Tunicatimonas pelagia: one gene and its partner. The protein of the gene in region 2 interacts with the protein of the main gene of each other region in a pairwise test. Links are inferred from orthologs where the notes say so. Each region holds a gene or a part of one and is shown on either strand. Other genes may lie near its edges.

Region 1 (14,220 bases), 190 kb from region 2 along the record:
TGGTCAGTAGGTCAAACTATTCGGCTTTGTTTGAATGTTAGTAGTCACTCAACGTGATAATATCTGGAGCCACAATACTTAGTATCACTAAAGTGATTACGTATTTTCCACATTACTGCCGTCGGGTTCCCGCATTCGGTTTTACCGAGATGTTGGTATTAACACCTTGATATACAAAGCGTTATAATAAGTAGAAATAAAAAAGTCTATTTACGATGAAAACACTTATTATATTTATAGCTACACTATTCGTATTTAATATCAGCTCTGCCCAGATGGCCAGCATATATGACACCACTCACGATATATCCTCTGATGAACTATCTGATAACAGTGTGAAGGAAGAACAGCGTGTGCAACGCGGTAGCTTGAAAGGGCCAAAAGCTAAAAATCATCCTGATTGGAAGTTTCAGCCAACAAAAGTTGTGGTTACCCATCCAGCCTCCGTCGAGCGTCAGGTAGGCCCTGAGGCTAAAAACCAAAAGGTTTGGCAAGATACTGCGCGCACAACCCCAATAGTAAAGAAAGAAAAGAAGAATTTAAAGGGACCCCGAGCTAAAAACCACAAGCCGTGGATGAACCGCTAACGAAGAGCGGGAAAAGGGAACGGTAGTGGGGTGAAGGCTCAGAGTTTTTTTTGCTGAAAAAAGCAAACTGTTCACTCAATGGATTAATTATTACGTTCTGTAAAAGTGATCCGAACAACTGTCAGGGAGCGATGCGTTCGCAGTGAAAGCGGAACTATCCATTCATACTTTAGTCGCGTCGCGGTGGCTTTTTTTCTGGCGATAGCTTAGGCTGTCTCATTTCCACTGCGGCTCTCAAAAAGAGTTTCGTCTGGTCAAAAAATATGATGCCTGTATTCCGGCTTTCGGAAATGGCTAGCGAGATTGGAAATGAACTAACCTACAGCTTGAGTGATAGACTGTACAAAGAAAGAGGGTAAGAAATGAATCAGACTAGGGCGCGTTAACATTTAATCTGAACGGTGATTTTGGCGTTATTTTCACCCACTTTGCGTTACCGGACCCCGGCGGCTTTCGGCAGCCGATGCTTAGGCCATCGTGGCGCGGCATTGGCCTTCTCAAGTGTCGCGCCACGATGGCCTTAATTGGGCAAAAATAGCCCTCAAAATCATTCATTATCTTAAATGTCAACGCGCCCTAGTGCTTGTACAGAAAATATAGATAAAAAAGGCTGGAATTGAAATAGCTGCATAACCATACCACTGGGATACCAGGTACGGTTCTAATGTGATTATGAAACAAACTGATACTTATTTTTAACGAGTATTGGCATCAGGGAAAGCTATCAATCGCTTTCCTTACCAGCTACCCGAAGCTCCACCCCCGCCAAAGGATCCACCCCCCCCGGAAAAGCCGCCGCCCCCGGAGAAACCACCGCCACTGCTCCAGCCACCGCCACTGTAACTTCCTCCGCCCGGAATCACTACGGTGCGACTACGGCGTAGGCGAGGAATACTGTAACGGCGCGATTCGGTATGATTACAGTTTTTGCAAGCGTAGTCGCGCACTCCTTGCCCAGCTCGAGAGTAGGTCGCGGAACGTACTACCTGGCTTTTCGCTAAATGGTACGTAATGTAACCACAGTTGGGGCATTTACTATATCGGCGGTTAAAGGTATTTTTGTAAGCAATGATTGAAACATCGTTGGGCTGATCGGAAGTCCATACGTCGTAATCTACCGAGCCAATCTGCTCTTCAACTTGTTGCCCCCGGTCAAGGTGCACGTCTTCTTTCTTCTCACTAAGCTTTCGCATTTCTAGTCCCGTTTTTTTGCTCTTACGAGGGGCGTTACGTCGGCGTTTGCGCCACACAAACCATCCGATAATGGCTGATACAATACTTAGCAGAAAGGTAAGAATACCAAAGCCACTACCATCTTCTTTAGCACTAAGTGGCTCGCTGAAGTCTTTAATACCTTCTATCTGAGCCAAAATGGCGTTCGTTCCCGCCACAATTCCTTGCTCGTAATCATCCGCCCGAAAGTGGGGCACAATCACCTCCCGGATAATTCTGCCGGAAGTAGCATCGGTTAGGTAAGGCTCCAGCCCGTAGCCCACCTCAATCCGTAATTTACGGTCGTCGGTTACCACCAGAAACAGTATCCCATTTTCCCTGCCTTTCTGCCCTAGTTTCCAACTTTCTACGGTTTGTATTGAGAAGTCCTCGATGGCGTTTCCTTCCAAACTATTGACAGTCAGCACTGCTACCTGATTGGTAGTGCGTTCTTCATGGTCGCGCAAGCGGGCTTCTAATTTTTCCTCGGCTGAGTATGATAATACGTTGGCATAATCATTTACCCGCGCTGACAACGGTGGTACCGGCTGGGCGAAACTGGAGTGACTCACCAGCAAGAAGCAAACCCCTACGAAGTATTTGGTTAAATTATTCATTAATACGTACTTCATCGGATAGTAAATTATCATCGTCGGTGGGCTGATGTACTCCGCTCTCGTCCAGTAGCTTTCCGCAGGCTGTTATCGCTTCACAGATACTTTCGGTAGTTTGATTTTGCTTTAAACCTAGCGTAAGCTGCTGTACAATTTCCGCCCAGCGATCATCAGCGACTAACTCACTAATGCCTACATCGGCCAGTATCACCGCTTGGTGCTCAAAGAAACTAACGTAGATTAAGATTCCGGTGCGGGGTTCAGTGAGATGTACATTATGATCGTAAAACATATTCTTGGCTTGATCTAACGCTCGACTCCGCATCAATTCTTTGCTCAGAAACCAGCGTTTAAATGGCCAGGAAGAAACGGCTATCGTCATACCCAACAACCCTGCTACGAGTACGATAAGTAGCCATAGATAGGGTGGCATAAAAAGTAGCAAACTGGTAGTAACAAACAAGATAGTCAGTATGATTCCAGCAACTCCGGCAAACAATGCGCTAACTCGCCACAGCGTAATCTCATAAAACGACGACTGCTTGGCTAATACCGGCACAATCTCCCCACCCGTTTGCGCCTCAACCTGCTGTACGGCAGCTTCTATCTTCTGTAAATCTTCACTAGTTAACATAGTTAATGAAGTAATGATGGATGACTAATGAATAACGAATGATGATTGATGAGTAATAAATTCAAGCACTAATCATCATTCATTAAAGTTTACGCTGGGTGGTAGGGCATTGGCAGGGTCGGTAGAAAAGTACTCTTTAGTATCAAACCCCAACAAGTTATTAGGAAACCTTCGGGCTTTGGCATTGTAGTTTTGTACAGACTCATTGAAGCGGCGGCGCTCGGTAGAAATACGGTTCTCAGTGCCTTCTAATTGGTTTTGCAGGTCACGAAAGTTTTCAGTGGCCCGCAAGTCAGGATACTGTTCAGCAACGGCAATCAGGCGATTGAGTGAACCGCCTAGTTGTTCCTGAGCCTGGGCGTATTCAGCTAGTTTTGCGGCATCGCCCAGGTCATCTACATCAACCTGGATAGAAGTAGCTGCTGCCCGGGCATTTACTACTTCGTTTAGCGTTTCCCGCTCATAATTTGCGGCTCCTTCTACTGTCTTCACCAAATTGGGAATTAGGTCGGCCCGGCGTTGGTACTGGTTTTCTACCTGCGCCCAGGCACTATTTACTTTTTCTTCTAACCCCACCATGCTGTTGTAGATATTGAAGTATCCGGCAATGAACACAATCGCTAAACCACCAATAATACCCCACTTAGTAAATTTATTACTTCGGCTTTTTCGCTCAGTTTCGTTGCTCAGTACCCGCCGTTTGTTGTTAAGCTCGGTCTTTAGCTGCATTGCTCCGGGGTGGGCGGGGGCAATACCGAGCGTTCGGTTAATGTAGTATTCGGATCGGTCGTAATCGGTCGTACGGTTGTAGTGGTTACCCCGAAACAGAAAAGCTTTAGCTGCTAGGTAGTTAGCTTCGGTATCGTGGGGCATTAGCGATGCAGCATTCTCCAGCTCATTCGCAGCATCATCGTAGTTTTGAGCGTTCAGGTAAGCAGTACCCCGTTGCAAATGCTGCTGGGCTTTTTGTTGTGATTTTTGCCAAGCCGACTCAGTAAGTCCAGCTTCCAGGGCAATATTTTTAAGGTCTTCTTGGGTAAACTGTTGCTCCTCTCGGTTGCCGTACTGAATATCCATCAGCTTTTTTAGATAGCTCTCCAGAGCTTGATCAGATTGAGCCATATTTGAAAAGTTTAGGGAAGTCTAGTAGTACTATTCGTTTAATCTTTTGAAAAGATAAAAAAGTGGGTTAATTTTTCCACCTACAACAACCAATCTATCATGCTTATGTTTCGTCTACTTCTTTCCATTGGCTTAGCGTATCTATTTATCACTCAGGCTTCAGCGCAACTTTCTCTTCCCCATGTTTTTTCTAACCATATGGTAATTCAGCGCGAGCAGCCAGTACCCGTTTGGGGCAAGGCTAGTCCGAAGGAAAAGATTACACTAACCTTTAATGGTGAGACACTGAACGCTAAAGCTGACCAAAATGGCAAATGGCAGGTAATGCTTCCCGCTACCGACGCGGGTGGGCCTTACACTATTGAGATAAAGGGTGATAGTGAATCGGTTTCTTTTAACGATGTGCTAGTAGGAGATGTGTTTCTCTGTGGCGGTCAGTCAAACATGGAATGGCGGGTACGTCAGTTACCTTATGCTAACGAAGTGGCTTATACAGCTAATGATACTCAAATCCGCCTAATTAAAGTGAAGCACGACCAAGCCTTACAGCCGAAAGGTGATATTCTGCCGACTGAATGGAAAGTGAATAATGAGGAAAATGTGCGGGAGTTTTCAGCCGTAGCCTACTTCTTTGCCCAGCAGCTTCGTGAGCATTTGAATGTACCCATCGGATTGATTAGTTCAAATTGGGGTGGTACCCCCGCTGAGGCTTGGATGAGTGCTGAGGCTCTTAGCGAATATCCACGTTTGCACGAAGCAGTACAGCAGCTGCAAGCTGAAGGAAATACGATGGAGAAAGTTAGGGAGAGTCATCAGACGAAAACCAGCAGCTTCTTTGATGATGTGGACAGTAAAGATCCAGGCGTTCAGGAGAATTGGTCTTCGGCTAGTGTTGATTTTCAGAATTGGGAGACACTACTGCTCCCCAGCCCGTTCAACCAACCCGCTCTTCGTCGTCATGACGGCACCGTTTGGTTTAAGAGGTCAGTGATACTACCTACTGAATTTCAAGGGAAGGATTTGCTGCTTAACCTAGGCACTATTGACGATAACGATCAGGTTTGGATCAACGATACCAAAGTTGGAGGAACTCAGGGTAAAGAGCAGTACCGTCGGTACAAAGTTCCGGCTTCCGCCATTAAAGAAGGTGAAAATACTATTACGATCCGAGTGATTGATAAAGGTGGGCAAGGTGGGTTTGCTATCGCTGGTAAAGATTTCTATCTAACCCCAACCCAGCAGCAGTCGGTGCGTTTTCCGTTAGCCGGAAATTGGCATTACCAACGTGGAGCCGGACGTGAAAACTATCCAACCCAGCTCCATCATTACCCCAGCTTGCTTTACAACGCCATGATTCATCCTCTAGTCCCCTACGGTTTGAAGGGGGCAATCTGGTATCAGGGGGAAACTAATGCCTCTCGGGCGAAGGAATACAGCAAAATCTTTCCGGCTATGATTCAGCAGTGGCGAAACGATTGGGGTAGTGAGATGCCGTTTGCTTTTGTGCAGTTGGCTAATTTTATGGCTCCGGTGGAAACCCCTCAGCCTAGCAACTGGGCTGAGTTGCGAGAAGCACAAACTAAAGCTTTGAAGCTACCCAAAGTAGGCATGGCTACCATTATTGATATTGGCGAAGCCGACGATATTCATCCAGCCAATAAGCGTGATGTGGGTAAGCGATTAGCCTTGGCTATGCGAGAAATTGCTTACGGGGAAGACGTAGTGGCGTCTGGCCCTACTTTCCAATCGGCTCAAGTGGAAGGAAGCAAGATGATTGTGAAGCTAGATGATATTGGTAGTGGCTTGGTAGTAAAAGATAAGTATGGTTACCTAAAAGGTTTTACTTTGGCAGGAAGCGATCAAGAATTTCACTGGGCGAAAGCTGAAGTTACCGGAGAAAATGAAGTAACGGTTTATAGCGATGCTGTTGATGATCCGGTGGCGGTACGCTACGCCTGGGCTAATAATCCCGATCAGGCTAATTTGTACAATGAAGAAGGCTTACCTGCTGTGCCGTTCCGATCGGATGATTGGGGTGGGATTACTGAGGAGAATGCGTTTACGCTGCGGTAGATCAAAGCAGTACCTTGCTAAAAAAAATACCTGCGACACCTGGACATAGGTCTTCCAAATATCGCAACTGACTACTTTGATCTGATGGCAAAACTTCTCACCGAGTCCCTTGAAATGAGCCATCAAAATCTCTTTTTTCCTGTTGGGTAGCATAGCAAGTTGGATGCCCCGTTCCAGATCGGTTAGTACACAAACATAGTCCTTTCTTCCTTTCCTGTGGGCGATCTCGTCGATGCCCAGTTTCTTGACTGCGGCATACCGTTCGGGAAGGACGATAACCTGTTCGGCCCACTGGTAGAACAAGTGTTCTACGGTGTTAGGGCACATACCTACTAAAGCACCCACCGGAGTGCCGGCTACTTGGGAGGAAGATTGTTTTTCACATATCTCAACTATCCGTTTGGCTTGTCGTTGGGTATAGGACTTGCCCTTTACCACCCAATTGAGATGCCCGAAAAAGCACCGCTTACAACTAAGGCAGCAAAATTGGGTGGGGTGGATATAGAACCAAACTTCACGCTCCGGTATTTTCAAGTCCCGAAATTTTCGCTGTTCCCGCTGATTAATGATCCCTGGCGGACGGTCCTAGGTGAATCTATATGGTTGGTGTTCCGTCTATTAAGGTGATCTTCAAATCTGAAAGTTCAAGTACCTCCTAATGAAATATAATCTCTTGCACGCAACAAGTTAATGCTTCACGGAATTTGTTTGAGAACCATAAACTCTTTATGCGTAGTATTAATAAGCTTTGACTTACTATCGGGAGCGGGTATCGCGATCTTTTTCTTTGGTAGGAATTGTATTGATGGTAATATAGAAAATCAGGCTGCCTAATGCTAAGAAAGCTACATCCCACCAATCGGTGGTAAAATCATCAGAAAAGAGTGGAAAAAGAATTTCCGATACTAGAGTGATAAAAACAGTAGCGACTACTACATCTAAAGCCAATAGGCGGTACGCTTTTCCCCGTTTAAAGAGATACTGTCGCTCTACCAGCAGTAGGCTTAGTATAATTGGCATCGTCAGCAGGTTGTCTAAGTAGCGATCAACCATCGGAAAAGTAATATCCAGTCCTTTTTGCAGAACTTGATGTATGATAAACAGCAGCGCACAAATAATAAACACCGGAGAGGTAAGAACTTTCATTGGATAGTAAACAGTCTTTGGTACTAAAAAGCTGCTAGGAAAGCGATAGCTAAGATAACGATAATTACGGGGGAGAAGGCAGTTAATACCAGTACGGCTAACGATTTGTATATTCCCTTGAAAATTTTCACAGCCACTGAGTCAGCAGGGTCAGGCCGAAGCCACTGCCGTAGCTGAGTGAACTGTTTAGTGATATATTTCTGTAATTCTGTCGCAAAGGATTGGTTCATGGAAATAACGGATGATAGGACTGCATAATGTTGAGGAAACCAGAAGTTATTAGCTGTTTAGTGAAGCTCTGGCTTTTTCAAGTTAGGTATACTGAAGTTGGGTTGGCTACCCGTTCTTTAGACTGCGGAGTGGTTGAATCCCCCTATCTCCGCGCCACCGTGGCCCTTTATGAAGGGGAGGAGAACTTGTTGTAATATCAATACATAAATAATTGTCCTCACTTAGTTAAGAACTATTCTCTGAGCACTGATAAAACGAACATAGAAATGTTAAAAACAAATGAAGCCTTCCCCCTAAAAAAGGGGGATATAGGGGGATTTATCTCACTGTAATTATACTTCTAGCTATTTAATCTCCATCATGAAAGGCATGCGGGCTTGGATACCTTGCCAGTCGCGTACTTGTTGAAATTGCTGCACATAGGGGAAGGCATCGCCAAGCTCACGCTTGAGCAGCTGAGTGCTCACTTCTTGCCCCAACTCTTCCATAATTTGCTGGAAGATGTCTTTGTTTTCGGGATAGTACTTTATGCGGTAATCATCCTCTTCTAGGCCCGCCTTTGCTACCGCAATGGCTACGGCGTCATCTAGTCCGCCTAGTACGTCTACTAAATCACGTTCCAGAGCCTCTGTTCCGCTCCAGACTCGCCCCGAAGCCACTTTTTTCAGTTGCTCTACTGTCATGTTTCTTCCCTCGGCTGCTTTGCTGGTAAAGGTCTCGTAGCCCTGCTCAACACCATTTTGAATAATTCGCCGTTCGGCCTCTGACATAGGTTTGGAGGGCGAGAAGATGTCGGCAAACTCGCCTGTCTGGACAATCTCGGTATCTACGCCTATCTTATCCAGCATACCTTCTACGTTGAAAAACGCACCAAAAATACCAATAGATCCGGTGATGGTATTAGGGTGAGCTACAATAGTATCGCAACCCATTGCCATGTAGTACCCACCCGAAGCCGCTACGTCAGACATAGAGGCGATCACAGGTTTCTCCTGCTTGGCTAGTTGAATCTCCCGCCACATCTTATCTGAGGCTAGGGCACTTCCCCCGCCCGAGTTAATTCGGATAACCATGGCTTTCACATTATCGTCTTCGCGGGCTTTGCGAATTTCTTTGGCAAACCGATCGCCACCAATGTTATCCATGTCTCCTTCGCCATTAACAATGCTGCCCGAAGCGACAATCACGGCTACGCGATTGCGGGAGTAATCGGGAGCACGGGCTTCTACCGCTTTGCTGTACTTTTCTACCGAGATAAAGTTGATATCATCATCGTCCTCTTCACTTTCTCCTTCTTCCAAACCAAGTTTCTCCCGCAGTAGGTCGCGCACTTCGTCGGGGTAGCGCAGCCCAGTTACCATGTTAGCATCTACGGCATCTTGTGGCTCCCGTATCTTCATAGAATCAGCCAAGCTACGAAGCTGACTTTCGGATATATCGGTAGAAGTTTCTATACGGTTGAGGTAGGTGTCGTAAAGCGAATTGAGAAAAGATACCGTTTGTGCCCGGCTAGAATCACTCATGCTGGTGCGAGTTAGCGGCTCAATAGCACTCTTGAAATCCCCCACCCGGAAGATTTCGGGCTTAAGACCAAGTTTATCTAAGGTTTCTTTGATGAACACCGTTTCCATCATAAAACCATTAAATTCTACTCCGCCCCAATCGGGGTGAATGTATAGTTCATCGGCTACGGAAGCAATGTAGTAAGCCTGTTCGCTGAGAAAATCACTGTACGAAAGAATAAATTTTCCCGACTCTTTAAAGTCAATCAGATCATTGCGGATTTCTTCTAAACTAGCAAAGCCACCGAGCGAAAGACCGGCATCAAGGTAAATGCCTTTGATGCTTTCATCCTCCTTGGCGGCTTGAATGGCACTGCGTATTTGTAGTAATCCGATAGTACCGTCATCAAAGCCTGGAAGAGGTAGTTCACTGAACGGGTCGTCCATTTTTCGCTCCACAATGGGCTTGTTTAATTTCAGATGTAGTACTGAGTTTTCTTTTACCTCTACTTCAGGTTCTTGAGAGGCAGCGGCGATAATTCCGCCAAAAATGGCAAAGATTAATCCGAAGAAGAGGATCAACCCTACTAGGGTGGCTAACACGTTTCGTAAAAATATCATAGTAAAGGATATTAAATAGTTTTCTTTCTTAGTATCAGATTATCTTATTTTCTTACACAAGAATCCGAAATTTAACATTTTTCAATACTTCAGGTGAAGGTAATTAAGGGAATTTATGTGTTATTAGGTAGCAATCTGGAAGATCGGGGTAAAAATCTTCAACAGGCACGGGAACATATTGTTCAGCAGGTAGGCAGTATCATACGTACCTCCGGCATTTACGAAACCGAAGCCTGGGGAGTATTGGATCAGCCCCTATTTTATAATCAGGTAATTCAGATAGATACTGACCTGGGGCACGAAGACTTGCTACGCGCTTTGCAAAATATTGAGCAAAAAATAGGTAAGGTGAAGGTCGGCAAATGGCGGGAGCGCTTGATTGACATTGACCTGCTTTACTACGGCAACCGCCTCGTCCGCACTGCTACGCTTACCGTACCGCACCCCGAAATACAGAACCGTCGGTTTACGCTAGCTCCACTGGTTGAGCTAATTCCCAATGAAGTGCATCCAGTGCTTCTTCAGTCGCATCAGAAGTTGCTAGCAGCTACGCCAGATACGTTGGAGGTGTGGTTAGTGGGAAGCCGGAACCGCGTCGGCGGCCGACCGGAAGCCGGCGACCGAAAATAGTTATTCCGGTCTCCAGATTCCAGTATCCGGTTTCCGTTTAATATTTGGCTACACGATCATCAATCTCTTCAGCCCAAGCAAGGAGACCGCCTCGGAGGTTGTAGAGGTTGGTGAAGCCGTGTTTTTTCTCTAGTTGTTTAATGGCTTGCTGGCTGCGTTTGCCACTGCGGCAGTGTACGATCACTTGCTTATTGGAGGCAACCCTTTCTGCTTGCTCTTCTATTTGGTTTAGTGGAATAAGCTCTCCCCCTAGGTTGGCAATATCGTACTCGTAGGGTTCGCGTACATCGAGTAGTTGGAAATCTTTTTTACCTTCAATTAGCTCGTATAATTCTCGTGCGCTGATTTCCTTGACCTTTGATTTTTCTTCCTGAGTGGGAATGCCGCAGAACTGCTCGTAATCAATCAGCTCAGCTTGGGTGGGGTTTTCGCCATTGAGTGGATTGTCCGGATTGCGGTGAATTTTCAGGGTACGGGTTTCAAAGCTCAATGCATCAAATAGGAAAAGTCGCCCCGAAAGTGTTTCGCCTATTCCGGTAATTACTTTGATGACTTCGTTGGCTTGCAAACTTCCCAAGATACCGGGCAGCACACCGAGTACTCCGCCCTCAGCACAACTAGGCACTAAGCCTGGCGGAGGTGGAGAAGGAAATAAGTCGCGGTAATTGGGGCCAACACTGCCATCCTTGTCAGTATAGTTGAACACTGAGGCTTGCCCCTCAAACCGGAAAATTGAGGCGTATACGTTGACTTTGTTTAGCAGTACACAAGCATCATTCACCAGATAGCGAGTAGGGAAATTATCGGTACCATCGGCTACTACATCGTAATCTTTAATAATATCTAGCGCATTTTGGGAAGTGAGCACCGTATTGTAGGTTTTGATATTGACAAATGGATTTTGCTTACGAAGTCGTTCGGCGGCGGCTTCCACCTTGGGTCGCTCCACGTCATCTACCGTGAATAATATCTGACGCTGTAAGTTGCTTTCGTCTACGGTGTCAAAATCTACAATACCGATGTTGCCAACCCCGGCGGCTACTAAGTAGGATAGTAGTGGTGCTCCCAATCCTCCGCTGCCTACTACCAGTACTTTTGCTGCTTTTAGCTTACGTTGCCCCTCAATATTAAAATCGGGAATAATAAGGTGACGGCTATATCGCTCTAGCTCTTCTTTGGTGAATATGATATTGTCACTCATAAAGCTCGAGAATTTGGCGTTACACTGCTTATGCTGAGAAGGCGGCTCTCTTCTGATTGAACCTTGGTAAAACTAATTCGGAAACGGTTTGACCAATAGAAAGAGAAGAAGTAGCAGCGGGCGACGGAGCATTGAGCACGTGTACGGCGTACTCATCTTCCATAATCTTAAAGTCATCGAGCAGTCCACCATTCCGGTCACATGCCTGTGCCCGTACCCCAGCTCCACCTGGAACCAGATCATCTTCTTGTACATCAGGAATCAGATGCTGTAATGCTTTAGTAAACGCTGATTTGGAAAACGAGCGGTACATTTCACCCAAACCGGTACGCCAGTATTTACGAGCCACTTTCTGAAAACCAGGCCAGGTAATTGTTTCGCTTAGCTCACCTACATGAACGTCAGATTTGGTGTACCCTTCGCGCCGGAAGGCTAATACTGCGTTGGGCCCCGCTTCTATTCCTCCGCCAATCATACGCGTGAAATGTACTCCCAAGAATGGAAACGCCGGATCAGGCACTGGATAGATCAGGTTTTTAACCAAGTACTGCTTCTCTTCTTTCAGCTCGTAGTATTCTCCTCGGAACGGAACAATTTTCACGTTGACATCAGGACGCATCATTTGCGCGACTTTATCGGAGTAAAGTCCCGCGCAGTTTACGATGACTCGGGCAGTAAACGTTCCGTGATTGGTAATAATTGTACTACCACTAATATGGGTTCTGATGTCTAGCACCTTACGATCCAGAAATAGCAATCCGTCCTGCTTTTGCATCAGTTCAGCATATTTCTGGCAGACAGCTGTGTAGTCAATAATGCCAGTTTGGGGTACAAAAATGGCTTCTAACCCATTTATGTGAGGTTCGTACTCAGCTATTTCTTCTTTTGCTAAACGCTTTAATCCCGTTAGTCCATTAGCAGCACCGCGTTCCTGAATTTTGTCTAGCTGAGGCAACTCCGACGGTCGGGTGGCTACAATCACTTTACCACAGCATTCATGAGGGACTTCATGCTGCTGGCAGAAGTCGAGTAGCATTTGATAACCCCGAATACAATTGGTAGCCTTCAAACTACCGGGCTTGTAATAAACTCCCGAGTGAATGACTCCGCTATTATGACCAGTTTGGTGAGCGGCTACTTTGGTTTCCTTATCGAGCACCGCCAGTTTTAGCTGAGGACGCTTCTCCTTTAGCTTGAGGGCAGTCGCTAATCCTACGATTCCGCCTCCAATAATAACAATATCGTACTCCACACCTGTTTTTATTATATGTTTTGCTGAGCTAAGATACAGTAGGCAAGCGCAAAACCAAAGGAAGAGCAGCACTTACCGTAGAAGTACTACTTTGCCAAGTAGCAATAGCACTCTATTGAATTAATTGATTTCTCACTTCTAATTACTGTGTTACTTTTTGTATTTTAGCAAAGAGTTGATCGTTATTTTCATAAGCTCTACTCTTCACTTTATAGATAACTACCAGTTCGTGCATACGAATGGTTAAAGCGAATGAGCTAGGCTAAAATATCTTAGCCGATCGTGGCTGGCAAGTTTCAGTTGGTAATATTATCTAGTAAGCACAAGACCTTATACACATGAAACCTAACTATAATTTCGCTCAGCACCTGAGGGAAGACATACCCGCTTCATTAGTCGTTTTCTTGGTTGCCCTTCCTCTTTGTTTGGGAATTGCCCTTGCTTCGGGAGCACCTCTGCTCTCAGGCTTGGTAACCGGTATCATTGGTGGTTTGGTGGTGGGCTTGCTGAGTGGTTCTAATTTGGCAGTGAGTGGGCCGGCTGCTGGACTCACGGTGATCGTACTGGATGGTATTGAGGCTATCGGCTCATTTGAAGGTTTTTTATGTGCAGTAATATTGGCGGGGGCTATTCAGGTAGCATTAGGAATGGTAAAGGCGGGGGTAATTGGTCACTACTTCCCTTCGGCCGTAATTCGGGGAATGCTGGCCGCTATTGGGCTTATTCTTATTCTCAAGCAAATTCCACATTTCCTGGGAATTGATCAAGATTTTTTCGGCGACATTGCTTTCTTTCAAGCAGATGGGAGGAATACGTTTTCAGAAATCGGTTATGCGTTCAGTCACCTCCGATGGGGGGCACTGCTGGTTGGCAGCGTATCGTTAGGAGCAATTATTCTCTGGAAGCAACCGTTTATCAAAAAATCCCCTCTTGCTATTGCTCCTGGCGCACTGGTGGCCGTACTCCTGGGGGTATTGGTTAATCAGCTACTGGTTACCTTTGCCCCTAACTTGGCTATTCAAGCGGAGCACTTAGTGCAGTTGCCTGTCATTAGAGGCATAAATGATATTCAGCAGGAACTAGACTTTCCTGATTTTTCTCAGATGTTTCAACTAACTACGGTTCGCACGGCCATTACCATTGCGATTATTGCTAGTGTTGAGACCTTGCTGAGCATTGAAGCTACCGACAAACTTGATCCCGAGAAGCATCGCACTCCCCTTAACCGGGAGTTACGCGCGCAGGGAATTGGAAATATGATTGCAGGTTTGATTGGAGGAATTCCAATGACGGCAGTTATCGTTCGGAGTACGGCAAATATTAGTGCGGGGGGCAAAACCAAGATGGCCGCCTTCTTTCACGGAATATTACTGATCTCTTGTACACTGCTTATTC
Region 2 (16,117 bases):
AGTTTAGAACCCTTACTGATGGGTAAAATTGCGGTAAAGCATATTGATACTGTTGAAGCACTGCGGGAACGAGGAATTTTACAACCTCCAGCCATCAGACCTCGCTATTGGTTCGACGTCAATGCCCAGCAGCAGCTAAACGAATTCAGGAATACTACAGAAATTACCGACATTGTTAAGAGAATTGTTAACTGAGAAAATACAGCTTCTGACAAGCCTTTATCACGTAGTTGCAAAGTATTGATGAAAAAACGATGAATGAGCACGTAAAAATGTTGATAGGTAGTTCAATTGTTATTAATCGAGCTGCCTCTCTTTTAGATGAAAATAATATTCCGACCTTAATTAAGGACAATGTTGAGTCAGCAAGATTGGCTGGTTTTGGAACATTACAAAATGAAGTAGAATTATATATTTACAAGTCCGACCTCAAACGTGCTCAATTAATCATTGAAGAGTTCAGAAAAGACAATCAAATCTAAAGATAAATAGCATTTTACCACAATGTGTAAAACTAGTAGCGACACATGAATTAGGGAGTTGGGATTTTCAAAGAAAGTTACCTTGTTTTTTACACTTGACCGATAGTTTTTAACCACTACACCAATTACTTTTTAACCTGTTATAATTATGAAAATAGCGTTTATTGTAAACGACATCGCCACCGAAATACATACCTATACCACGATCAACCTGGCCTACCAAGCGATGCAAATGGGGCACGAAGCGTATATTGCCGGCGTAGGCGACCTTATGTACCTAGCCAATGGCCACATGGGTGCCAGCGCCTTTCGGGTAGAAGAAGGCGTAAAGTCTACCGAAGTGATGCTAGGCGAAATGCAAACTGCCTACGAAAACTCTAGTGTCAGCCTGATTGAATCTGACATGAAACCTGTTAAAATTACGTCCGAAGATTTGGATGTCATGTTCATCCGCAATGATCCGTCCGACGACCGGGAAAACCGCCCTTGGGCACAAAGTGCCGGAGTAATTTTTGGAAAAATAGCTGTGCGTAACGGTGTAATTGTTCTCAATGATCCCGAGGCACTACACAATGCGCTCAATAAAATGTACTTCCAGCATTTTCCCGAGTTGGTTCGGCCCCGCACCATTATTACTCGCAACGTAGATGACGTACGGCGATTCTACGACGAGTGCGAGCAGAAAATTGTGTTGAAGCCGCTGCAAGGCTCAGGAGGAAAAGACGTATTTATGGTGAAGGGAAAAGAGGCGGCCAACCTCGACCAAATTGTAGAAGCCATCAGCCGGAATGGATTTGTCATTGTGCAGGAGTACCTACCCGCCGCTAAGGATGGCGATACCCGCATGTTCGTGGTCAACGGTCGTCCGCTAGAGAACGATGGAAAGATTGCCTGCTTTCAGCGTGTAAACGAAGGGGATGACTTCCGAAGTAATTTGCATGCCGGAGGCCGTCCGCAAAAAGCGGAAGTCACCGATGATATGCTTAGGTTAGCTGAAGCCCTTCGCCCTAAGATTATTCAGGATGGATTGTTTATGATCGGATTAGATATTGTGGGCGATAAGCTGATGGAAATCAATGTGTTTAGTCCGGGCGGCATGATGTCGGCCGGAATGCAGCAAGGCACAGAGTTTTTTCCTACGGTAATTGAAGCCATTGAGAAGAAAGTCTACTACCGAAAAATCTACGACGGTCACTTAGACAATGCTACGTTGGCCATCATGGAATGACCATTATGGAGTAATGCCCGACGAGATAAAGATACGGCTCGCCACCACCCACGATCTGCCGGAGATACTGCGCCTGTTCACTGGAACGGTTGAGCACGTTGCCCGGCAAGATTATGCGTCGAAGCAGCTAACAGTTTGGGTTGCATCAGCACATAATCAGAAACGGTGGCATCAGGCAATTGATAATCAGTACTTTATAGTGGCCACAGTAGACGAAACTATTGCTGGCTTTGGTTCGCTAGACCAAAACGGCTACCTAGATTTTCTCTATGTACATAAAGATTATCAGCGCCAAGGTATTGCCTATCTACTTTACGGTGCATTGGAGCAAGAAGCAATTCGGGCTGGATACCCTCAAATTACCACAGATGCTAGTAAAACGATCCAGAACTTTTTTGTCCGCCAAGGATTTAGTTTGGTAAGGGAAAACCAAAAGCAGATAAAAGGAGTAGAACTGATCAATTATCGGATGAGCAAAGATCTGATATAGTCTTCAACTGTTACTTTCACTCTTAAATAATAAGCCTCTTATTTCCAGTCACTCACGAAGGTAGATCAGCCGGATAAGTCAAATGGACTGAAGCATTTATTTAGAAACGGGTGGCATAAATGCACTACTCCGCGTATCTTTCGTGTTACTAGAACTGATAAATAAGCAAACGAACGTCTGCCGATGTACCTAATATTTGACACCGAAACCACCGGTCTGCCCCGCGACTATAATGCTCCCATCTCTGATCTGGACAACTGGCCCCGGTTAGTACAACTTTCTTGGCAATTGCATAATGCCGACGGTAGCTTACAGTCCGCACACGACTACATTGTAAAGCCCGAAGGGTTTACGATTCCCTTCAACTCTGAGAAAGTACACGGTATTTCTACCCAACGGGCGTTGGCGGAGGGGCATCCGTTGGCGGAAGTACTAACTAAATTCAATGAAGACCTTCAGCATACCCGGCAAACCATTGGTCACAATGTCGATTTTGATCTAAATGTGACCGGAGCCGAGTTTTTGCGAGCGCAGATAGAAACTACGCTGCTCAACATCGAAAAAGTAGATACTAAGGATGCTTCCACGGATTACTGTAAAATTCCCGGGGGGCGAGGCGGGAAATACAAGTGGCCTACTCTATCTGAGCTACACGAAAAACTGTTCGGTGTGCCATTCAGCGGAGCACATAATTCAGCCTTTGATGTAGACGCTACTGCCCGTTGCTTTTTCGGATTATTGAAAGAGCAGGTTATTGCTCCGTTTGATAGTACGCCGTTAACGGAAATTACCTACGAGCGACCTGATTTAGAAAAGGCATTGCGGGATATGCCGCAGAATGCTCCTCAGAAGTCTAAAGTAGCTGGGCCACCCCAGCGGAAGAAGGTCGATGTTAACAAAATTGAAACCGCTCCATTCAGCCACTTGCACGTTCATTCGCAGTACTCTATTCTGCAAAGTACGGCCAGTATCAAGCAGCTAGTCAGTGCGGCGAAGGAGCGCAATATGCCCGCCATTGCTGTTACCGACTTGGGTAATCTGTTTGGGGCGTTCAAAGCTGTAGCCGAAGGAAAAAAACAAGGTGTAAAGGTTATCATCGGTTGCGATGTCTATATGACAAAGGATCGGCATCAGAAGAAGTTTACCAAAGATTTTAAAGACCAGCGCTCCGTACAGCTATTATTAGCTAAAAATCAGAACGGTTATCAGAACCTGTCGAAACTTTGTTCGCTGGGCTACATTGAAGGTTACTACGGTGGTTTTCCTCGGGTAGATAAAGATCTGATTCAAGAATATGCCATAGACTTAATTGCTACTACCGGTGGCATCTCGGGTGAAATTCCCGATCTGATTCTCAATACCGGTGAGCACCAGGCGGAAGAAGCGTTTCGCTGGTGGCTAGAAGTATTCGGTAATGATTTTTATGTAGAGTTACAGCGACACGGCCTAGAGGAAGAAGACCGGGTGAACGAAGTGCTGCTCCGTATGGCTGATAAGTACGGCGTAAAAGTCATTGCGACCAATAACGTTTACTACGCTAATCAGAAAGAGGCTAATGCCCACGATACGCTGCTTTGCGTAAAAAATAACGAAGTACTCTCTACTCCCATCGGTCGGGGGCGGAATTTTCGCTTCGGGATGCCTAACCATGAGTTTTATCTCAAGACCGAAGAGGAGATGAAGCAACTCTTTGCCGATCGACCTGATGCCATTACCAACACTTTTGAGATAGCGGAGAAAGCCGAAGAGCTAACTTTACAGCGGGATATTCTACTGCCTAAGTTCGCGCTTCCCGACGGCTTTACCGACCAAAACGATTATTTGCGCCATCTTTCTTACGAAGGTGCAAAGCCTCGCTACGGCGAAATCACCCCCGAAATTCAGGATCGGCTTGACCATGAGTTGAAGATCATCAAAGACATGGGTTTTCCGGGGTACTTCCTGATTGTGCAGGATTTCATCAATGCTGCCCGAGATATGGGAGTATCAGTAGGCCCGGGTCGGGGTTCGGCAGCGGGTTCAGTAGTGGCTTACTGTACCGGAATTACCAATATTGATCCCATTGAGTACGATTTGCTCTTTGAGCGTTTCCTCAATCCTGAGCGGATCAGTATGCCCGATATTGATATTGATTTTGACGACGACGGTCGCCAGGAAGTAATTAATTATGTAATTGACAAATACGGGCGAAACCAAGTAGCCCAGATTGTAACCTTCGGTACAATGGCTCCCCGAATGTCAATTAAAGACGTATCTAGAGTAAGTGAGTTACCGCTGGTAGATGCGAACCGACTGGCGAAACTGGTGCCAGAGAAACCCGGAACCACCTTCGACCAAGCCCTCGCAGAAGTACCCGAATTGCAGCAAATCAAGCGAGGCTCCGACAAGCAAGCTGAAGTAATTAATTTAGCACATACGCTGGTAGGCTCAGTACGGAACACCGGAATTCATGCGGCTGGGGTTATCATCGCTCCTGATGATTTGCTCGAGTACATCCCGGTGAAAACAGATAAGGATTCTGACTTATTTGTTACTCAGTTCGACGGTTCAGTGGTAGAATCAGCCGGAATGCTGAAGATGGATTTCTTGGGTTTGAAAACCCTTACCATCATCAAAACCGCACTGCGAAAGATTAAAAAGAACCATGGTGTGGATATTGATATCGATGCCATTCCGCTGGATGATGAAAAAACATTCCAACTGTACCAGCGGGGTGATACCATCGGCACCTTCCAGTTTGAGTCGGACGGAATGAGACAGTGGCTCCGCAAACTCAAACCCACCGATATTGAAGACCTGATTGCCATGAACGCCTTGTACCGTCCGGGGCCGATGCAGTTCATCCCTAACTTTATTGATCGTAAGCACGGGAAGGAAAATATAGAGTACCCGCATGAGTTGCTTGAGCCTATTTTAAAAAATTCTTATGGCATTTGTTTATCGGGTGACACACGAATTTTTGATGCTGAAACAGGGGCTCCCCACCGATTAGACGAACTAAAGGATAGAGCAGGAAACTTTGTAGTGCAGGGAATTGATGCCCAAGGACAAGCCACTACAGCTCGGGTTACTCACTGGCTAGATAATGGTACTCATCCGGTATTTCGACTCACGCTACGCAACGGAGCCACGATAAAAGCTACAGCAAATCATCTTTTTTATACCGAGCAGGGATGGAAGCCATTAGAAGCACTAAATAGTGGTGATTATGTAGGTACTCCACCTCAATTATTTTCTCCAACCACCCCTTCTTCGTACAATCGCTGCCGCTTGCGAGTGTTGGCTTTCCTGACGGCTGATGGGAGCTTAGCAAGTGGCACTTCGGTAGACTTTGTTAATCATGATCCGCAACTTATTGAGGCGTACATTGAAGCACTACAGGCCTTTGACGATGTACAACCCGTAGTGGTGAAGCAGGTAAGAAACGTAAAGCGAGTTGGTATCAGAAGCAAAGTAAGTGGTCGGGCTACCACTAGCTTGCTGGCCTGGATGCGGGAGCTTGGGTTGAAAAGCTCGGCTGATCACAGAAAGTACCCTTGTGGAGTACGTAGCCACGAAAAAGCAGTGCCATCCTTTATTTATACAATGGCTGATGAAGACATTGCTTATTTCTTAGCTGGGTTGTGGGATTGTGACGGCTACGTAGGTAAGAAGCTTTGTCACTACAAAACTATTTCGTCGCAGTTGGCGCAAGATGTACAGACCCTTTTGCTACGTTTGGGCATTCCTTCAGTCATCTATGAGGCATCCTATAAGAATGATGTTTGTCCTGATCAGACTTCATACCAAGTTACCACCTACGAGCTAAACCGATTTTCTGGTGCTATTCAGCCATTTATGGTTTCTCACAAAGGGCATATATCTATTAAAGGAACTGCGTTTCGACATAACTCTGTTGAGCGGCAACCTTTTCTTCAAGAAATAAAGGAAACTACGGGCAAATCAGCTCGTGGTCTAATGAAAGCGTACGGTATTGATCGGCAACATTTTCAGCGTAAAGATCCTCGCATCAGTACAACTGTTGTAGAAGGGGTAGCTCAGCAAATTTCTCTGCCTGCTACTCAGCGGTTGCTACCGATCAACTGGCAGCAAATTGTATCAATAGAGGCTTGTGGTAGTGAAGCCGTCTACGATCTCACTGTAGACAAGATACATAATTTTGTAGCCAATAATATTATTGTCCACAACTGTGTTTACCAGGAGCAAATTATGCAGACCGCGCAAATTCTGGGCGGTTACTCTCTGGGTGGTGCGGATTTGTTGCGTCGGGCGATGGGTAAAAAGAAGATTGAGGAGATGAATAAACAGCGAGTCATCTTCGTAGAAGGAGCTAAGGAAAAACACGGGATTGATAAGAAAAAAGCGGAAGAGGTCTTTTCTATCATGGAGAAATTCGCTCAGTACGGATTCAACCGTTCGCATTCGGCAGCTTACTCAGTAGTGGCTTACCAAACTGGCTATTTAAAAGCGAATTATCCCGAAGAATACATGGCGGCGGTGCTTACCCACAATATGAGTAATTCCGATAAGGTAACGCTGTTTATGGACGAGTGCAAGCAGATGAAAATTAAGGTGCTCGGCCCGGATGTCAATGAAAGTGATTTTGACTTTGGAGTAAATAAGGAGCGGCAAATTCGCTTTGGGCTGGGAGCTATTAAGGGCGCCGGCGAAAGTGCGGTAGCTTCTATTATTGAAGAGCGAGATGAGCAAGGGACATACTCCGATATTTTTGAGTTTACTAAACGGGCTAACCTACGAGCAGTTAATAAAAAAACGCTGGAGTGCATGGCCATGGCCGGAGCCTTCGACTGTTTCCCTAATATGCACCGTCGGCAGTATCTGCACGCGTCCCCGGGCGATTCATCGTTATTAGAGAAAGCGGCCAAATACGCTCAAAACCTTCAGCAAGAAGAAGAAGCTGCTCAGGTTTCTTTGTTTGGCGGAGTGGGCGGTTTGGAAGTACCTAAACCTCGGGTAACCGACTGTGAACCTTACAGTGATCTGGAAAAGCTTAAACTCGAGAAGGAGGTTACTGGATTCTATATTTCGGGGCATCCGCTCGATCAGTTTAAGTTGGAAATAGAGAGCTTCTGCACCTGCACCTTGGATAAGGTAATGGGCTACCAAAATCGGGAAGTTTCGGTAGCCGGAATTATCACTAAAAGTGCTGAGCGTCAAACGAATAGCGGTAAACCCTTCGCCTTGGTCACCATAGAAGATTACCAAACCTCGGTCGATCTGGCCTTCTTCGGTGAGGATTATCTAAGCAACCGTCACCGCCTATCGCTAGGTGAGTTTGTGTATATGAAGGGGCGGGTAGAGGAGCGTTATAATAAACCCGGGGTATGGGAGCTTCGTCCCCAAACCGTTCAACTACTTACCGAAGTTCGGGAAAAGATGACCGGAGGCATTCAACTCAGTATTTCTGCCGAGCAACTCACCCAAAATCTGATTGAGCGCTTGGAGACACTATCGGCTGAGTACCGAGGAAACTGTCCGGTAAAAGTAACCGTACACGATGAACAGGAAAGCATGAGCGTAGAAATGCTGTCGCGCAAGTACCGCTGGCAACCCGACGGACAACTTTTCGGTGCCCTCGAACAGCTAGACGGAGTTTCGTATCAGCTTACCGGGGTGCGATGATGTGTAAATTAACGTCAGTTATTCAGGTTATCTAACGATAATGCAAAATCATGCTGCGTTTAGGATTCGGTTTCTATCATCAAAAGTAATAATTCTAGAATGTTGATCAGCGAAGGTGTAGGCTGATAGCGCAGCAAAGACATTGCATAAGTAGTTGATTGGTGCAGGTGCGGTTCCCCGCTGGAACGCGTATGTTCTAAATCAATAAGTCTAACACATCGGGTCTAGTACATTCTGACAGTAAAAGTATTTAAGTGTCTTTCTTCCGGAATGATGATAGGCAATCAGGGCAGTCATCATTTCACTGCGGGAAAAGCGTGAATGCCAATGTGGCTCTGCGATTCCTTCGTCGGCTAAACAGAGGCGTAACTCTTGGAGGAAATCGGCGGCTACTGTAGCGCGGTTTCTACGAAAATTTCGGTTAATTTTGTCGCCGTCAAGATTTGCATATTCTTTCTGTTGTACAGCAGAGATTTTATTCTATTGCAGACCTTGACTTTTTTGCGCTTCCAGACAACATAAAACCTTATTTATCAACCACTTCCTGAATAACTGACGTTAAGATACTAATTAATACGAAGATTAATCCGTAAGGCTTCGGGCAGATGCAGGAACTTTCAAGGCTTAATTAAGATGTGGCGAGAAGTAAACGTGGTCTCGTTTCTACCTAGTAGCTCGATCAAGTGGTAGCCAAACTTAGTCCGAAATGGCTCAGAGATTTTGCCAACTTCGAGGGCTAGGACGGTTGAATCGTACTCCGGTACAAATTGACCAAATTGAACGCGCCCCATTTCCCCACCAACAGACCCAGAACCTGGATCATCGGAGTATTTTCTGGCCAATTGATTAAAATCTGCGCCTTTAAGCAATCGTTTCCGTAGCTTTTTTGCTTGCTTTAGAGCTTTCTTCTCACTTTTTGGTAAGCTATTGGTGGTTTGAGCGAATGTGTTTACTGCGGTAAGCAAAAAAATTAATGAAGCGATTATTATTCTCATAGTGCAGGAAGATAATAAAGAGTTAGCCGAAATATCACTAAAGAGCTACAATATTTATTCGGTAGTTCAAAATATCTTTAAGTTACTTCGGTCGGTTTAACATCATCATTAGTCTAGAACATCATAGGCTGTCTATACTATATTTCCTAAAAAGAGATTAAAATATTTAGTGGTATTGCTTGCTTTTTAACAAAGTAGCAGGGAAATTACCATAACCTCAAATACTTTTGTAATGGTGTCCAGTGAGATCATGTTGTATCAGCGACTAGCTAAAGGAGATACCAAAGCTTTTACAAAAATATATCAACAATATTGGGAACAGCTGTACGCTTCGGCTCTTCACTTGACTAGCGACGAAGCAGTAGCGGAAGAAATAACCCAAGACATCTTTACGGAGCTGTGGCAAAAGCGATCTGACTTGCGTATTCGTACCTCGTTACGCTCGTATTTATTCGGAATACTAAAGCACAAAGTGTACAATCACTGGGACGCTCAGGCTGTTCGGTATCGGTACCGAAAGCGAATTTTGCCCGCCGAGCCTTGCTATACGACCGAAGAAGAAGTTGCCTACCATGAAACCTCCGACTTACTCGAGGAGGCGTTAGCGACACTGCCGCAGAAATCCCGCTCAATCTTCTTGCTAAGCCGACGGGAGAACCAGTCGCTAAAGGAAATTGCTTCACACATGAACCTCTCTACCAAAGCGGTAGAATATCACATTACCAAGGCGTTGCGACATTTACGCTTTCACTTGCGGGAAGTGCTCTTTGTAATGCTAGGTTGTTTTTTATCGTAACTGCTGCTATAGTCCGTAAAGTTTTTCAAAAAATTTAGTCAGCCGTTTAGGGAATTACGGGTGCTAGCTTACTCCTTAGTAAAGCACCATACTCTGTGAGCAATTCTTTACTGCGCCAACTAGTTGAGAAATACATAAGCGGACGGGCTACCAGAGCCGAGCAAGAGCAGCTCGAGCAGTATCTGGATAAACAGGCCCAAAACCCTCCGCAGCTAGATTATCTGTCAGAAAAGGAGAAGCGGCTGTTAGAAAAAAGGATACTGCAAAAAGTTCAGCGTAATATTCAGCCCACTCGGCCAGGAGCTTATCATACACAAAAACTAGCCCCTACTCTAGTAGCAGCATCAGTGCTGTTGGTGCTTTTAGTGGGCGGTTATTTTTGGCTAAGCCGCCCCTCTGCTTGGCAACAGTACCAAACCAACTACAACGAGACTTTACCGATTACATTACCCGACCAGTCGGTAGTTACTCTCAATGCCCACTCGCGCCTCTGGTACCGAACCTACTGGTCGGACTCGCTACGGGAAGTATGGGTTGAGGGCGAGGCTTTTTTTGATGTAAAACCCAATACTGAACTTCCGTTTGTGGTACACGCCCGAGAAGCGGACATTCGGGTGCTAGGAACTCAGTTTAATGTACACGACCGGCGAGGGACAACGGAAGTGGTGCTAAGCGAAGGGGCGGTTCAGTTAGAAACCGAAGCTCAGCGGTTGAGTCTGGCTCCCGGTGATTTAGTGGCGGTATCGGAGCAAAAGCCTATTGTACGCAAGCGGGTAGTGCCCGAACGGTATACTGCCTGGCGTAACCGACAGCTTGTCTTCGATGACGTGCCACTGGAAGAAATCGGTAAGCGCCTAGAAGATATTTACGGCTATCAAATCACCATCACTGATTTAACCCTGCATAAACGGCGGTTTACGGGTTCTGCACCTATGGATAGTGTAGAAGTGTTGCTTGAGAAGTTCCAATTCGTCTTTGGAGTTAGCATTCAGCAAGAAGGTCAGCGTATTCGTATCAGCTCAGAATAAACAATCATACAACACAAAAACTTTTTATTATGCCACCCAGATTTACGAAATTAGCGACTCTGTACTTGGGAATAATTCTCCTGGGCAGTCACCTCGCCTTCAGTCAATCGTTAGCTTTTTTTCAAAAAAGCACCGTAGCAAACACTAAAACGCAGCCATTAATTGAGGTGTTAACTGAGGTTGAGCACAAACATTCCGTGCGCTTCGACTACGAAAAATTAGCACTACAGGACAAGTATGTAGATGCAGAAATTTGGCAACAGTCCACTCAGGATGTGGAACAGGCTCTACAAACCCTACTTCCGCCACTGGGCCTCACCTACAAAAAGTACCCAGACAATACTTACGTAATCTACTCCCCTCCGGCCACAAAGAAAACACAGGTTACCCCTCTACCAAATCATCGGCCTGACACGAATGCATCAGTCTCTTTACCTACGCATCAGTCTGCAGTGAGGGCGGTAACGAATACGGTTTTCTCTCGAGCCAAAATTGACAAGGAAATTCGGGGTAAGGTTACCGATTTGGCTACTGACGAACCACTACCCGGAGTAAATGTTGTAGTAAAAGGTACGGTCATTGGCACCGTTACCGATGTTGATGGTAACTACGGCTTAGTTGTTCCCGACGATGCGGAAGTATTAGTATTTACTTATGTAGGGTTTGAGCGTGAAGAAATAGCTATCGGTAATCAGACAGTGATTGATGTGTCATTGGCTCCCGATCTTCAATCGCTGCAAGAGGTAGTCGTCGTAGGTTACGGCACCCAAGAAAAAAGTAGTATTACTGGTTCTATATCGTCTATCAAGGGGGAAAGTTTACGCCAAACGGTGGCGGCCCAACCGGATGCTATGCTACAGGGTAAAGTAGCAGGGGTACAAGTAGTACAGAATACCGGAGCACCGGGAGCGGAAGTGTTTTTACGGGTACGGGGTACCGCTTCGCTTCGGGCGGATACCCGTCCGCTGTATGTTATTGATGGCGTACCCATGAACAATATCAACCAAGCTAATTTCAGTGCCGGACAGCGAGCTTCAGCACTAGCTAACTTAAACCCGAACGATATTGAGTCAATTGAAATTTTGAAGGATGCTGCCGCTACAGCCATTTACGGTTCGCGAGGTTCAAACGGGGTAGTGCTAATTACTACGAAACGCGGTAGCGATGGTAAGGCTACTTTTTCATTTGATGGTTATCATGGCGTGCAGTCGGTCTGGAAAACGTTAGATCTACTCGATGGCCAAGGGTTCTCCAATACCTTACGCGAGGCTGTTGAAAATCGTAATGCTGTGGCGGGCTCTACCATCGCCGACCTGAGCGATGATGAGTATGTACAAGCCCTCACTGTCACTGGCGAGAATACCGACTGGCAAGACGAGGTATTTCGGCTCGCACCCATATCAAATTATAACCTTTCGGTAAGTGGTGGCGAAGGGCGGATACGATCGTTCGCCTCACTAGGAGTATTCAGCCAAGAGGGAATCATCATCGGGCAAGACTTTGATCGGATTACCGGGCGGTTGAACTTAGACTATCAAGCTACCGATAAGCTAAAAATCAATACCAGCATTACCTACAGTAATACCCAAAAGGATGAAGTAGCCAATGACTTTAGTAGTATATCGGTGCTGGGAAATGCCCTACTGAGCAATCCTAACCTTCCAGTTTACAACCCCGATGGTACCTACACTGTGGATCCGTTAGGACGAAATGGAGCGGAAAATCCGGTAATGTTGGCTAACGAGATTACGTTTGATAATCTACAGCGACGATTAATCGCCAACGTGCAGGCCGAGTACGAGATCATGCCCAACCTAACGTTTCGTTCTGTATTGGGTATCGACAATCTGAGCGAACGTATTGAGCGGTTCTTACCCAGTTTCATTCTCAGCACCGGGGGTTCAGCAGATGCTGAGGCTATTAACGCTCAAACCTCAACCTGGCTCAACGATAATACCCTTACGTACCAGAGAGAGATGGGCGAACATAACATTTCAGCCTTGGCTGGATTTGGAGTGCAACGTACCGACGAGTCGTTTCTGCGGGCGGGTGGACGAGTGGCTGGCTCCGATATTATTACCACTGTGGCCATTGCTAACCCTGACTTACCTCAGCATTATCTAACTGCTTGGAGTTTATTGTCGTACTTCGGCCGGGTAAACTATACATTCCGAGACCGCTACGTTTTAGAAGCAAGCTTCCGGGCTGATGGTTCGTCGCGTTTTGGGGAGAACAATCGCTTTGGCTACTTTCCCGCTATCTCAGGAGCTTGGCGAGCTATCGAAGAGCCGTTTTTACAGAATGTAGACTGGCTGAGTAACTTAAAAGTGCGAGCCGCGTACGGCATTACCGGTAACCAAGAAGGGTTAGATAACTTTGGTTCGCTTACCCGTTACGGAACGGGACGTAACTACGATGGTAATCCGGGTATCTCACAAGTAAACGTGCCTAACCCTGATTTAAGCTGGGAGTCTACCGAATCTATCAATCTCGGAGTAGATATTGGCTTGCTACAGGAACGTATTTCGCTGAGCGTAGATGCCTATAATCGTGATACCCGGGATTTGCTCTTTACCCGGCAACTACCTTGGACTTCTGGTTTCAGCTCATTAATCAACGAGAATGTGGGTAATATGCGTAACCAAGGAATAGAGCTAGCGCTCACCACGCGCAATTTTAATGGGGCTTTCCGGTGGACAACTGATTTCAACATCTCATTCAACCGCAACGAAATCACCTCACTGCCAAGTAATGGCGTGGCAGGTTCCGATTTTATATTTCAACTGCCGAGTGCTTACAGCGCGGAAGGGCCCTACAGCATTTACCGTGTGGGGCAGCCAATTGGTAGCTTCTACGGGTTCGAATATCAGGGAATATACCGTACCGACGAAGATGTGCCGGAAAACCTGCGCGACGATGGAGCTAACAACAACTTTGCCGGAGGCTTCCCTATTTTTCGTGATACCGATGGGAATGGAATATACCAGCGGGAGTTTGACCGGGTAATTATTGGTAACGCCTTGCCCTTACACACCGGGGGAATGACCAACACCTTTGGCTACAAGAATTTTGAGCTAAGCGTGGTTTTGAACTGGTCTTACGGTAACGATGTCTATAACATGACCCGGGCGGCGCTTACTAGTATGGCCGATGATTTTAATCAGTTGGCCGAAGTAGAAGGACGATGGCAGCAACCCGGCGACGAGGCAATCCATCCCATTGCCATGTACAGTGCCTCTTCGTTTCAAGGAATTTCTTTTTCAGATGCTTCTAGTCGCTATATTGAAGATGGCTCTTTCTTGCGGGTGCGTAACATAAGTTTAGGCTACTCGTTGGCTAATAGTCTGCTAGAAAATACCCCCATCAGTGCAGCTCGGGTGTACGTGACCGGGCAGAACCTGTTCACATTTACGAATTATTCTGGGCTTGACCCCGAAAGCCAAAATACCGGCGGTGGTCTTATTCCGACTCTAGGGGTAGATTATTTAACTCAACCCCAACCGCGCACGGTATTAGTCGGCGTAAACATTAGCTTCTAAACTCAACCATCATGAAAAATATTATGTATCGTATAAGCCTTATTTTCTTGTTGTTCGGTGGGATCACTGCCTGCGAGTTTCTAGAAATAGAACCCGTCAGTGAGATTACCTCAGCCAACTTCTTTCAAACCGAAGGAGATGCCGAAGCCGCTTTAATTGCCTGCTACGACGCTCTACAAAGTTTTACTTACGCTCGGGATATTATCATCGTTAGCGGGGTAGTATCCGACGAAGCGTTTGCCGCCCGAGGTGGAAACTACACCCGGCACGAGGGATTTGTCCACCACGGGAACCACGGGAATATCCGGCAGTTTTGGCAAGAGTCTTACGAGACCATTCAGCGGACGTTAGATGTAACTGAGCAAGTGCCTACTATAACCGACCCTGCTCTTACTCAAGCGGATAAAGACCGTATTGCGGGTGAAGCACTGTTCATTCGGGCATTATCCTATTTTAATCTAACCCGTTGGTTCGGAAGAATTCCAATAGTACCCCGCACCACCAAAAGTCCTGAGCAAGAGTTGCAGTTGTCTCGGAGTGAGGTGAGCGAGGTGCTGGCACTGGTGATTAGCGAACTTCAGCAAGCCGAAACTTTATTACCTGAAGAGAATGGGGACCGCTCCCGAGCTGAGCGAGGGGCCGCTCAAGCATTGCTGGCGCGGGTATATCTGTGGCGCAACAATCCTGGCGATTATGACCTTGCCCTCGCCGAGTGCGATAAAGTGTTAAATAACGATCGCTACCGCTTGATTGATGGCACTGATTACGCTTCCATGTTTGCGGTGGGTGAGCAAAATGCGGCTGAATCTATTTTTGAAATTTCATATCGTCCCGATCGCACTCAAGAAGGACATGCTTTGGATAGTGAGACCATTCCGGCGCAAGGAACTCGTTACCGGGTGCGCCCTGATACGGTTAGTACCCTGCGATTTACGGAAAATGATATTCGCCGCACGGTTTGCGTAGATAGCTTTGAGAACAATTACTATATCAAGAAGTATGAGTCGGGTCCCCCCGAGCTAAATACCAACCGTAATCTTCAAGATGCTAACATCATTGTGCTTCGTCTAGCCGATATTATCCTCATGAAAGCAGAATGCCTGAATGAGCTGGGGCGAACCGGAGAGGCAATACCACTAATCAACCAAATTCGTGAACGGGCTGGCCTTGCTCCTACCACTGCTGCTTCAGCTGATGCGGTGCGACAAGCCATTCTGGACGAACGCTTTTTGGAGCTATATTTTGAAGGGCAACGTTGGTTTGATTTGGTACGCACTGGTTTGGTAGACGATGTGATTGAAAATCTACCGGATATGGATAGAGTACTATGGCCGGTTCCTACCCGGGAAATTGATATTAACCCTAATTTACTACCGCAAAATTCTGGGTTTTAACCATATAGCTATTTGATGATTAGGGTGTACAACAATTTTGCAAAAAGTGAGGTATCCCCGGATGAGCGAATCGGACTGCCGACACAGCGAATTCCGGTGGACGCTACGCGGGGTCTCCTTCCTATGCTGTGGGAGATGCTGCGCCACGGTGGCCGGAATTCATTGGGCATCGGGCGCAAAGCCTCATCCGGTAAGGCAATACGCAAAATTATAGCACACCCAATAATTACCCTATTATTTAACCATTCGGTTTCTTTGTATTTTACGAAAATCGGATGGTTAAAATCACCCCTTTTTCTAATCGCACTTGCCTGGTTTCCTGTAACAAAGACAACTTTTGATCGAGGGTAAAAAGGTCGGCTAGTACAAAGAAACAGTTTTCGCAGCGGCTAAAACTCTGTACAGTGCGGTTTGCCTATTATCGGTTTGCCTGCGTGGCTCTATGCTGAAATTCGCCGGGAGATAGCTGTTTTTTTCGTTTGAATAAGCGGTTGAAGTAGGAGCGGTTCTCGAAACCACATT

Evidence for each region.
Region 1: the proteins of P0M28_RS15095 (region 2) and lhgO interact in binary tests that used the Escherichia coli proteins (3 or more experiments, as listed by UniProt). The link is inferred for Tunicatimonas pelagia from one-to-one orthologs.

Annotation. Positions count from the first base shown.
Region 1 is NZ_CP120683.1:3,719,096-3,733,315, reverse strand. What follows is about bases 10,714-13,598. They hold lhgO (L-2-hydroxyglutarate oxidase), read right to left. Parts: upstream 12,826-13,598; coding sequence 11,602-12,825; downstream 10,714-11,601. Other genes in these bases: P0M28_RS15920 (SulP family inorganic anion transporter), read left to right, coding at 13,164-13,598; moeB (molybdopterin-synthase adenylyltransferase MoeB), read right to left, coding at 10,714-11,573. Outside these bases: P0M28_RS15980 (hypothetical protein), read left to right, coding at 216-587; P0M28_RS15975 (TPM domain-containing protein), read right to left, coding at 1,325-2,431; P0M28_RS15970 (TPM domain-containing protein), read right to left, coding at 2,409-3,047; P0M28_RS31105 (LemA family protein), read right to left, coding at 3,123-4,169; P0M28_RS15960 (sialate O-acetylesterase), read left to right, coding at 4,269-6,242; P0M28_RS15955 (transposase), read right to left, coding at 6,171-6,776; P0M28_RS15950 (hypothetical protein), read right to left, coding at 6,999-7,388; P0M28_RS15945 (hypothetical protein), read right to left, coding at 7,412-7,618; signal peptide peptidase SppA, read right to left, coding at 7,964-9,742; folK (2-amino-4-hydroxy-6-hydroxymethyldihydropteridine diphosphokinase), read left to right, coding at 9,836-10,372; more of moeB, read right to left, coding at 10,410-10,713; more of P0M28_RS15920, read left to right, coding at 13,599-14,220. UniProt on the Escherichia coli protein: Catalyzes the dehydrogenation of L-2-hydroxyglutarate (L2HG) to alpha-ketoglutarate and couples to the respiratory chain by feeding electrons from the reaction into the membrane quinone pool.
Region 2 is NZ_CP120683.1:3,520,714-3,536,830, forward strand. The notes cover bases 7,150-9,858. They hold P0M28_RS15095 (peptidylprolyl isomerase), read right to left. Parts: upstream 8,839-9,858; coding sequence 8,461-8,838; downstream 7,150-8,460. Other genes in these bases: dnaE (DNA polymerase III subunit alpha), read left to right, coding at 7,150-7,843; P0M28_RS15100 (RNA polymerase sigma factor), read left to right, coding at 9,071-9,634; P0M28_RS15105 (FecR family protein), read left to right, coding at 9,730-9,858. Also shown: P0M28_RS15065 (peptidase MATCAP family protein), read left to right, coding at 1-195; P0M28_RS15070 (putative signal transducing protein), read left to right, coding at 255-482; P0M28_RS15075 (glutathione synthetase), read left to right, coding at 631-1,710; P0M28_RS15080 (GNAT family N-acetyltransferase), read left to right, coding at 1,724-2,200; more of dnaE, read left to right, coding at 2,384-7,149; more of P0M28_RS15105, read left to right, coding at 9,859-10,662; P0M28_RS15110 (SusC/RagA family TonB-linked outer membrane protein), read left to right, coding at 10,692-14,201; P0M28_RS15115 (RagB/SusD family nutrient uptake outer membrane protein), read left to right, coding at 14,213-15,595; P0M28_RS15120 (AraC family transcriptional regulator), read right to left, coding at 16,014-16,117. UniProt on the Escherichia coli protein: PPIases accelerate the folding of proteins. It prefers amino acid residues with hydrophobic side chains like leucine and phenylalanine in the P1 position of the peptides substrates.